2 regions of the Aquitalea sp. ASV15 genome follow, and region 1 is predicted to be linked to the other one. Evidence: predicted binding sites of a transcription regulator. Region 1 holds the regulator's gene; the other holds the start of a gene.

What was found. Region 1 encodes FNR, which switches genes on or off when oxygen is low (the NO sensors DNR and NnrR bind a similar motif). Its sites were predicted from a motif close to TTGATNNNNATCAA; they were not measured.
Region 2: a site for FNR is predicted at 1,773-1,786, ahead of JHD64_RS19475 (universal stress protein). Genes of this name have one in related genera too.

The regions. Positions count from the first base shown of each region.
Region 1 covers NZ_JAELTZ010000016.1:28,235-32,650, forward strand. Annotated here, with positions in the region: gene hemN (oxygen-independent coproporphyrinogen III oxidase) at 1-1,145, opposite strand, end outside; gene fnr (fumarate/nitrate reduction transcriptional regulator Fnr) at 1,258-2,004, shown strand; gene JHD64_RS09210 (flavodoxin family protein) at 2,138-2,596, opposite strand; gene JHD64_RS09215 (DUF1853 family protein) at 2,593-3,528, opposite strand; gene JHD64_RS09220 (RNA methyltransferase) at 3,506-4,270, opposite strand; gene JHD64_RS09225 (inositol monophosphatase family protein) at 4,412-4,416, shown strand, end outside.
Region 2 covers NZ_JAELTZ010000073.1:3,350-7,765, reverse strand. Annotated here, with positions in the region: gene ggt (gamma-glutamyltransferase) at 1-1,357, shown strand, start outside; gene JHD64_RS19480 (hypothetical protein) at 1,360-1,674, opposite strand; gene JHD64_RS19475 (universal stress protein) at 1,945-2,403, shown strand; gene JHD64_RS19470 (TlyA family RNA methyltransferase) at 2,514-3,266, opposite strand; gene JHD64_RS19465 (BCCT family transporter) at 3,682-4,416, shown strand, end outside.

The sequences.
Region 1 (4,416 bases):
CGGCGCAGGATGTCATCCTGATCCAGCACCATGCCACGCATCACCGGCAGACGTCCCTCGTCCAGTGCAGCGTAATAGCTGTCCAGGTCTTTTTCATTCTGGCTGTAACAGGGGCCGACCTTGCCGATGGACGACACGCCAAGGCCGATCATGTCGCAGTCGGCATGGGTGGAATAACCCTGGAAATTGCGCTGCAGGCGTGCCTGGCGCAGGGCGATGGCCAGGTCATCTTCCGGCTTGGCAAAGTGGTCCATGCCGATGAAGACATAGCCGGCATCCGCCAGGCTTTTTACCGCGTCCTGCAGGATGTCCAGCTTGGTGCTGGCCGCCGGCAGGTCTGCCTCGTTGATGCGCCGCTGCGGCATGAACACCGTGGGCAGGTGGGCATAGTTGTACAGCGCCAGCCGGTCCGGGCCAATGGCAATCACCTTGTCCAGCGTGGCTTTCAGCGATTCCCGCGTCTGCAGCGGCAGGCCGTAGATCAGGTCCACACTGACCGACTTGAAACCGGCCTCGCGGGCGGCATCGATCACTTCCAGCGTCTCGGCCTCGCTCTGCACGCGGTTTACCGCCTGTTGCACCTGCGGGTCGAAATCCTGGATGCCCACGCTCATGCGGTTAAAGCCCAGACGCGCCAGATGGTGCACGGTCTCGCGCCCCACCTTGCGCGGATCAATCTCAATGGAATATTCTCCCTCCGGCAAAAAATCGAAGTGAGTACGCAGCATGCCCATCAGCCGGTCCAGCTGTTCATCGGACAGGAAAGTGGGGGTACCGCCACCGAAATGCAGCTGGATCAGCTTTTCGCGGCAGCCCAGTGTGGCGGCCACCAGCTTGATTTCTTTTTCCAGGTAGTCGAGATAGCGATCGGCGCGGCTTTTGTCTTTGGTAATGATCTTGTTGCAGCCGCAGTAGTAACATACCGTGTTGCAGAACGGTATATGAACGTACAATGATATTGCGTTCTGATGCATGCCCAGGTGGCGTTGCTTCAGCCAGTGTTTATAGTCTTTCTCCCCAAAGGCCGGGGTAAAACGGTCGGCAGTCGGGTAAGAAGTGTATCTTGGGCCAGAGCCATCAAGACGTTCGATCAATGCTCGGTCGAACTCACAGTGGGTGGGCGAAAACGGATGGGTGGTGTGCATGTCGTCGGGTATTGATAGTCAAACGTCAGGTGGACTGGTAAATTTGCGGAAAACGTGTGAATTCCGCTTTGACAAGGGTCAAGCTTCTTTACAGGGTTGTACAAAACACTCGATGTCTGACCAAAACCAACACACTATTCACGCACTGAAGGTGTCCTGCTCCAACTGCAGCCTGCGCGAACTCTGTCTGCCCATCGGACTGAACCGCGACGAAATGACGCAGCTGGACGCCGTGATCCGTCAGAGCCGCCGCCTCAAGCGCGGCGAATACCTGTTCCGCAGCGGCGAGGGCTTCAAGTCCCTGTTCGCGGTGCGTACCGGTTTCTTCAAAACCAGCGTCGCCAGCCAGGACGGTCGCGAGCAGGTCACCGGCTTTCTGATGTCCGGCGAGCTGATGGGCCTGGATGGCATTTCTTCCAATGTGCATGGCTGCGATGCCATTGCACTGGAAGACAGCGAAGTCTGCGAACTGCCCTTCAACCGCATGGAAAGCCTGGGGCGCGACATTCCCAGCCTGCAGCACCACTTTTTCCGGCTGATGAGCCGCGAAATCGTGCGCGACCAGAACGTCATGCTGCTGCTGGGCAACATGAAGGCGGAAGAACGCCTGGCCGCCTTCTTGCTGAACCTGTCGCAGCGCCTGTCCACCCGCGGTTTTGCCGCCAATGATTTCATCCTGCGCATGAGCCGCGAGGAAATCGGCAGTTTCCTCGGCCTGAAACTGGAAACCGTCAGCCGTACGCTGTCCAAGTTCCAGCAGCAAGGCTGGCTGAGTGTCGATCACAAGCACATCCAGCTGATCAAGGCCGATGCCCTCAAGGACCTGATCGCCGGCTGCACCCACGCCAACGGCGTCTGACGCTAGCGCTCATCCGGCACACCGCAGCCCTGCTTGCCAGCAGCCTGCGGTGTTTTTGCATAGTGCGCAGTACTGGCGTGGCCGACAATTCGTCTGAAGACCTAGTCCGGGCGACCTAGCCGCCCGCCCAGCCCTACCAGCGCCCCACCAGCATGCCTGCAGCCAGCAGCTCGCCCAACTCCATGGCGCGCTCCCGGTGTTGCGGCAAAACCTCACCCTGCGCCAGCAAGGGCGGCAGTACCTCCTTCCAGCCATAGCCACAGGCAATGCGCCGCATGGCCTGTAGCGCGCCCAGTCCGTCATTGCCGGCCGACACCAGCATCAGATAGGGCAGCCCCTCGGTCTTTCCCTGCGCCGGGTAATAGGTGCGATCAAAAAAATCCTTCACGTTCCCCGCCATATAACCGAAGTTCTCCGGCGTAGCCAGCACGATGGCATCTGCAGCCAGCAAGTCATCCAGCCCGGCCTCAGCCGCGGGCAGGCGGTGGATGTGCAGTTCCGCGCACAGCGGCAACAAGGGCTGACACAAGGCGTCGACCAGTTGCAGGGTGTGGCCGGTCTGGCTGGCATACACAATCAGCAGTTGCTTCATCGGTGGAGAGTCCGGTCTATGCTGGCCAGCAAATCCTGCAGCCGCTGCTGCTGCGGCCAGCCCGGCGGCACCACAAAGCCGCGCGCCACTTCCTCCCAGCAGCCATCCCCCACCGGCAGCAATTCGGCCACCAGCTGCGGCACCGCAGCCTGCAGCAGTTCCTGGCGCAGGCTGTCCTGCTCGCGCACCCCCTCCTCCGCCAGCCGCGCCGGAGCCAGCCAACCCAGCCGTGACAGCCACACCCAGCGCGATCCTGCGCTTGTGCTTGGCCAGGGCTGCTGCAGCGGGCTGAGCCAGCCTTGCAGCTGATCTGCGCTCAGCGGTGCGGCCGGGATGGCCGGCCGGTCGGCGTAGAAGAACCAGCCGGCCAGGCGTGCCGCGCTGGCACAGCCGGCAAAGCCCGGCGGCAGGACACGGGCGGCGGCAGGGTGGCTGGCCAGTTGCAGTTGTTCCTGCAGTTTGGCGGCCTTGAGCACCCAGGCATCGCGCAGGCTGGGGCCGACCAGCGTGTCCGCGCCATGCCCCAGTTGCAGATAGAATTTGCTGGCGGTTTCCACATGTAGCGGCACGCCATGCAGCCGGATCAGAAAATCGAATTCGCCGATGGTGCGGCCTGCGGCATCGCGCACCGGCACATTGGCCGCCACCAGTTCGATATGCGGCGCCAGCCGGAACCAGAAAGCCAGCAGGCGCTCGGCATAATGGCCAAGCCGCTGGCATGGCTGTTGCGCCAGCCAGTGCTCAAGCGGGCCTGGATCCTGCTGCAAGGCTTGCAGCAGATCCTCTCCCTGCTCCCCCAGCAACTGCGCGGGTGACAGATTGCTGCCACTCTCCCAGGGCGCAGGCGAGGTGAGCAGGAAAGCCAGATCACGCAGCGCCGGCTGCGTGTAAGGCAGATGAAAGCTGCGTTCAGGCCGTGCCGTCGTGCTCATGGCCATCTGCCACGCGCTGGATCTGTTTCATCAGGCCACGCAGGATGTCGACTTCATCGCGCAGCATGCCGGACCGGTTGAACAGGGCGCGCATGCGGCGCATCAGCCGTTCGCTGTTGCGGCGGCGGTAATAGCCGATGGCTTCCATGGTCTGGTCCAGATGCTGGCAGAAGCCTTCCACCTCGCCCAGGCTGGCGGTTTCGCTTTCCGGGCGCAGGTATTCCACGTCAACACCGGTATGGCTGAACAGCTCGTAGGTCATCACCTGTACCGCCATCGCCAGGTTGAGCGAGAAGTAATCCGGATTGCCGGGGATGGTGACCAGGCGGTTGCACTGCTCCACTTCCTCGATGGACAGGCCGAAGGTTTCATTGCCGAATACCAGCGCCACCTGCTCGCCATCACGGGCGCGGGCTACCAGTTCCGGCGTGGTTTCGCGCGGGGTGGACAGCGGGGTGGTCAGCTCGCGGCGGCGGCTGGTCAGCGCGCAGGCCACGGTGACGTCGCTGAGCGCTTCCGCCAGGCTCGCCACCACGGTGGCGCTCTCCAGCACATCCACCGCACCGGAGGCCAGCGCATTGGCCTCATCGCTGGGAAACACCTTGGGTTCCACCAGGTACAGCCGGGTCAGACCCATGGTTTTCATGGCGCGTGCGGCCGAGCCGATATTGCCCGGATGGTTGGGCCGGGCCAACACGATGCGAATGTTTTTCAGAAAATCAGGTACTTGGGGTTTATTCATCAGCGGTTTCACATTAAAATAGCGGGCATATCAAAAAGCCCGCGCACTCGCGTCGGCTTTTTTTGTTCCTTAACCCAGATTGTTACCGTCAGATGTCGAGCCGTGTTGGCTGACATCTGCTATCCGTTCTAGAGGCCGTCAATGCA
Region 2 (4,416 bases), on a different contig from region 1:
GCCCATGGACTTTTATCAGGCGGTGGTGGGGGGACGTTCGGTGGGGGTGCCCGGCGTGCTGGCCATGCTGAAGCTGGCACACCAGCAAGGTGGCCATCTGCCATGGGCCAGCCTGTTCCAGCCGGCCATCCGCCTGGCGCAACAGGGCTTCGCCATTTCACCACGGCTGTACACCCTGCTGGCTAACGACCGGTTTCTGCGCGAGGACGCCGCTGCCCGCCGCTATTTCTACCAGCCGGATGGCCAGCCCAAAGCCATGGGCAGCCTGCTGAAAAACCCCGAGTATGCGGCAACGCTGGAGCAGATCGCCCGCCATGGCCCGCGCGCCTTCTACCAGGGCGAGATCGCCACGGCCATCATCGACAAGGTCAACCAGCATCCGCGCAACCCCGGCCGCATGCTGCCGGCTGATCTGGCAGCCTACCAGGCCATCGAACGCAAACCGCTGTGCGCCCCCTATCGCAGCTGGCAGGTCTGCGGCATGGATGCACCCAGCTCCGGCGGTGTGGCCGTGCTGCAAATGCTGGGCATGCTGCAACGCTTCCCGCTGGCGGGCATGTCGCCCACCGCCGGCTCCACCATCCATTTGTTTGCCGAAGCGGGCAAGCTGGCCTTTGCCGATCGCAACCGCTATCTGGCCGACCCGGCTTTTGCCAGCGTGCCCAGCGCGGCACTGGTCGCCACCGATTATGTGCAGCAGCGCAGCCTGTTGATCCGGCCGGAACGCAGCATGGGCACGGCCAGCGCCGGTGAGCCGGCCGGCGTCAAATTATCGGCCTATGGCAGGGATAGTGCAGTGGAGCTGCCCTGTACCTCCCACCTCAATGTGGTGGACCGGCAAGGGCGGGTGGTCAGCATGACCAGCTCAATTGAAGACCAGTTTGGCAGCCGCATGCTGGTCAAGGGCTTTTTGCTGAATAACCAGCTGACGGATTTTTCCTTTGCACCGGAAGACCACGGGCTGCCGGTAGCCAACCGGGTGGAAGCCCGCAAACGGCCGCGCAGCAGCATGTCGCCCACCATGGTGTTCGACAGCAAGGGCAAGTTCCTGCTGGCCACCGGCTCCCCCGGCGGCAGCCAGATCATCGGCTATGTTGCCCAGACACTGATCGCCCTGCTGGACTGGAAGCTGGATCCGCAACAGGCCGTCAGCCTGCCGCACTACGGCAACCGCAACGGAGCCACCGAACTGGAAGCGGGTCAGGGACTGGACTTGCAGGCCAGCACGCTGACGGCGCTGGGGCATCAGGTAAAAATGGTGGACATGACCAGTGGCCTGTCGGCACTGGTCAGGACGGGTAATGGTTATACCGGTGGTGCGGATCCACGCCGCGAGGGGCTGGTACTCGGCCGCTAGGGCTAGCGGCGGCTGGCCTGCAGGCGCTTGGCCAGTTGCTCGATCGCACCATCGCGGCTGATCGGCGGGATATTCTGGTGCTGCTCGGCCATGATCCACTTTTCCACCACCGAACGGTCGCCACGGGCGGCCTTGAGCAACAGGCCGAAAGCGTGGCCGGTGCTGTGTTCCAGCGGCTCCAGGGGCCGGGACTGGGTATGTGCGGCATAGATGCGGCTATCGTCCGCCACCTTGTTGTTTTTGCGCTTGCCCGACTTCAGACTCCAGGCAACGATGGCGGCAATAACGAGCAAGGACAGCAAGGCAAAGATCAACATGATGTAAAACCATCCTCCTTGGTATGCAAATGGGTCGGGCCGGAATAGCGGCAGACCATGGGTTCACGCATTAAACGCGGCCCATGGTCTGTTCGAGTTTGTTATAGATCAAATGCATAACAATTAGTTCGGAGAGTCTTTCTGCCGCCGCGAGTATCCTAAAATCAAACAGGGCATTCAGCCGCTTCAGGACGCCGGGCAAGGCCTCATGCCGGCCGACAGTACCGCCATCTGACCTGGCGCGAGCGACGGTTTTACGAGGAGCACTCCATGTATCAACACATTGTTATTGCAGTAGATGGTAGCCGAACTTCTGCAAAGGCTCTAGCCGAGGCACTACGTATTGCCAAAACGGCACAATCCAGCGTGTCGCTGGTGCATGTGGCCAGTTTGCGCGACATGGCCATCGAGGGCGTGGGTGCGCTGGACACCCATCAGCTGCATGATCTGGCCTTCCGTCAGGCGCGCGAGTTGCTGGACAAGGCAGAAAAACAGGCCATCAACGAAGGGGTCAGCCGGGTGGACTGCCATATCGCAGAAAGCTGGGAAGGCGGCAAGGACATGGCGGATGCCTTGATCCGCTTTGCCGACAGCCGCAAGGCCGAGTTGATCGTCATCGGCACCCATGGCCGCAGCGGACTGGCTCATCTGCTGCTGGGCAGCTTTGCCGAAAACGTCATGCGCAAGACCCACTGCCCGCTGCTGGTGGTGCGCGGCGAGGAAGACTGAAACCGCCGGCCGCCTCACTCGCAAGATCCCACCGCACCGTCAGGCCACAGGCAAGGTGGCCGGTGCCATCCGCAGAGTGCATGACGCCTCTGCGGATTTTCTTTGCCTGCTCAATAGACCGCCCGGCGTGCCAGCACGAAAAACTCGCGGTTGCCGTCGCCACCGGTCAACGGGCTGTCGAACCACTGCTCCACCTCCCAGTCCAGCTCGTCCAGGCAGTTGCTGATCTTGTCCTGCACCCCGGCGAACAGGCTTTCATCGCGCACGATGCCGCCATGTCCCAGCGCGCCGCGTCCCACCTCGAACTGCGGTTTGACCAGCCCCAGCAAACGGCCATTCTCCGCCAGCAAAGGCAGGGCCGACGGCAGGATCAGCGTCAGCGAGATAAACGACACATCGCACACCATCAGGTCGAAGGGCAAACCGTCATTGGCCTGCAGCAGGCTGCGGCCATCCAGTGCGCGCGCGTTCACCCCTTCAAAGCAGCGTACGCGCGGATCATCCCATAGCCTGGGATGCAACTGGTCGTGACCGACATCCACGCCCACCACATACTCGGCCCCGGCCTGCAAGGCGCAATCGGTAAAGCCGCCGGTAGACTGCCCCACATCCAGCACCCGCCAGCCGGTGATATCCAGCCCGGCCTGGCGCAAGGCGCCATCCAGTTTCTGTCCGCCACGGGAGACAAAGCGGTCGGCCGGATCGGGCCGGACCTGCAAGGGAGTGCCAGCGGGAAATTTTGAACTGGCCTTGCTGATGATCTGGCCGTCCAGGCTGACCCGGCCGCTTTCCAGCAGGCTTTGTGCCGCTGTCCGGGAAGTGGCAAGTCCTTGTTCCACCAACAGAAGATCCACCCGCTTCATCACCGTTTCCTTGCATGCTTTTCAAAAGGCGACAGGTTGGCCAGTCCGCCGCATGCTGTCAAGCATCAACCCGTCTGGCGCGGCCAAGGCGGCGGGACAAGGCGCCGGTCAGGGCTGCGGCGGCCACCAGCTGATTCAGTATATTTGTTTACATCAATTTACTAATAATGTTATGGTAAAAAGGCAATGTATTGAATTCATTGAATTATCCATATGGCAGCCCACAGACTGCCGCCCATTTCAGGCTGCTGCGCCTGTTGCATGGCCGCTTGCCATGCCATCGCCGCCAGCTGACACCATCCGCCCGTCCCCTGCCCGGCCCTTGCGCCGGAGCGGGCGACAGCCCTGCCCCACCCTGCCAGTGAAGGCCACCCACCCCGGCGTTCTGCTGGCCGTCTAACGAAAGGAGACACGCTTGGTCTTGCGACTATCCCTGTTACTGACTGCCCTGTTTGTGCTGTTTGGCGCTCTTGCCCCACAGCAGCTGGCCGACACCACGGCCGCCCTGCTGAGCGATACCATTGCCCGCTTCGGCTGGTTTTACCTGCTTGGCGTATTCGGCTTTCTGGTGTTTGCCCTGTATCTGGCCTTTGGTCGTTTCGGCCATATCCGGCTGGGAAAAGCGGATGAGGCACCGGAGTTTTCCCGCGGCAGCTGGTTTGCCATGCTGTTTTCTGCCGGCATGGGCATCGGTCTGGTGTTCTGGGGCGTGGCCGAGCCGCTGTCCCACTTCGCCAGCCCGGCCAGCGCAGCCATCACGCCGCAGTCGGCCGAGGCAGCCCGTGCCGCCATGCGCTATGCCTTTTTCCACTGGGGCCTGCACCCCTGGGCCATCTATAGCCTGATGGGGCTGGTACTGGCCTATTTCAAATTCAACCGTGGCACGCCGGGGCTGATCAGCGCCGCCTTCCGCCCGCTGCTGGGCGCACGGGTGGATGGCCCCATCGGCAAGGCGATTGATACCCTGGCCGTACTGGCCACGGTATTCGGCGTAGCCACTTCGCTGGGCTTTGGCACCTTGCAGATCGAGAGCGGACTGCTCAAGCTGTTTGGCCTGCCGGCTTCGCCCTGGCTGACCTTTGCCATCGTCGCCATTGCCACCGTGCTGTTCCTGCTGTCCTCGCTCACCGGCCTGGCACGGGGGATCAAG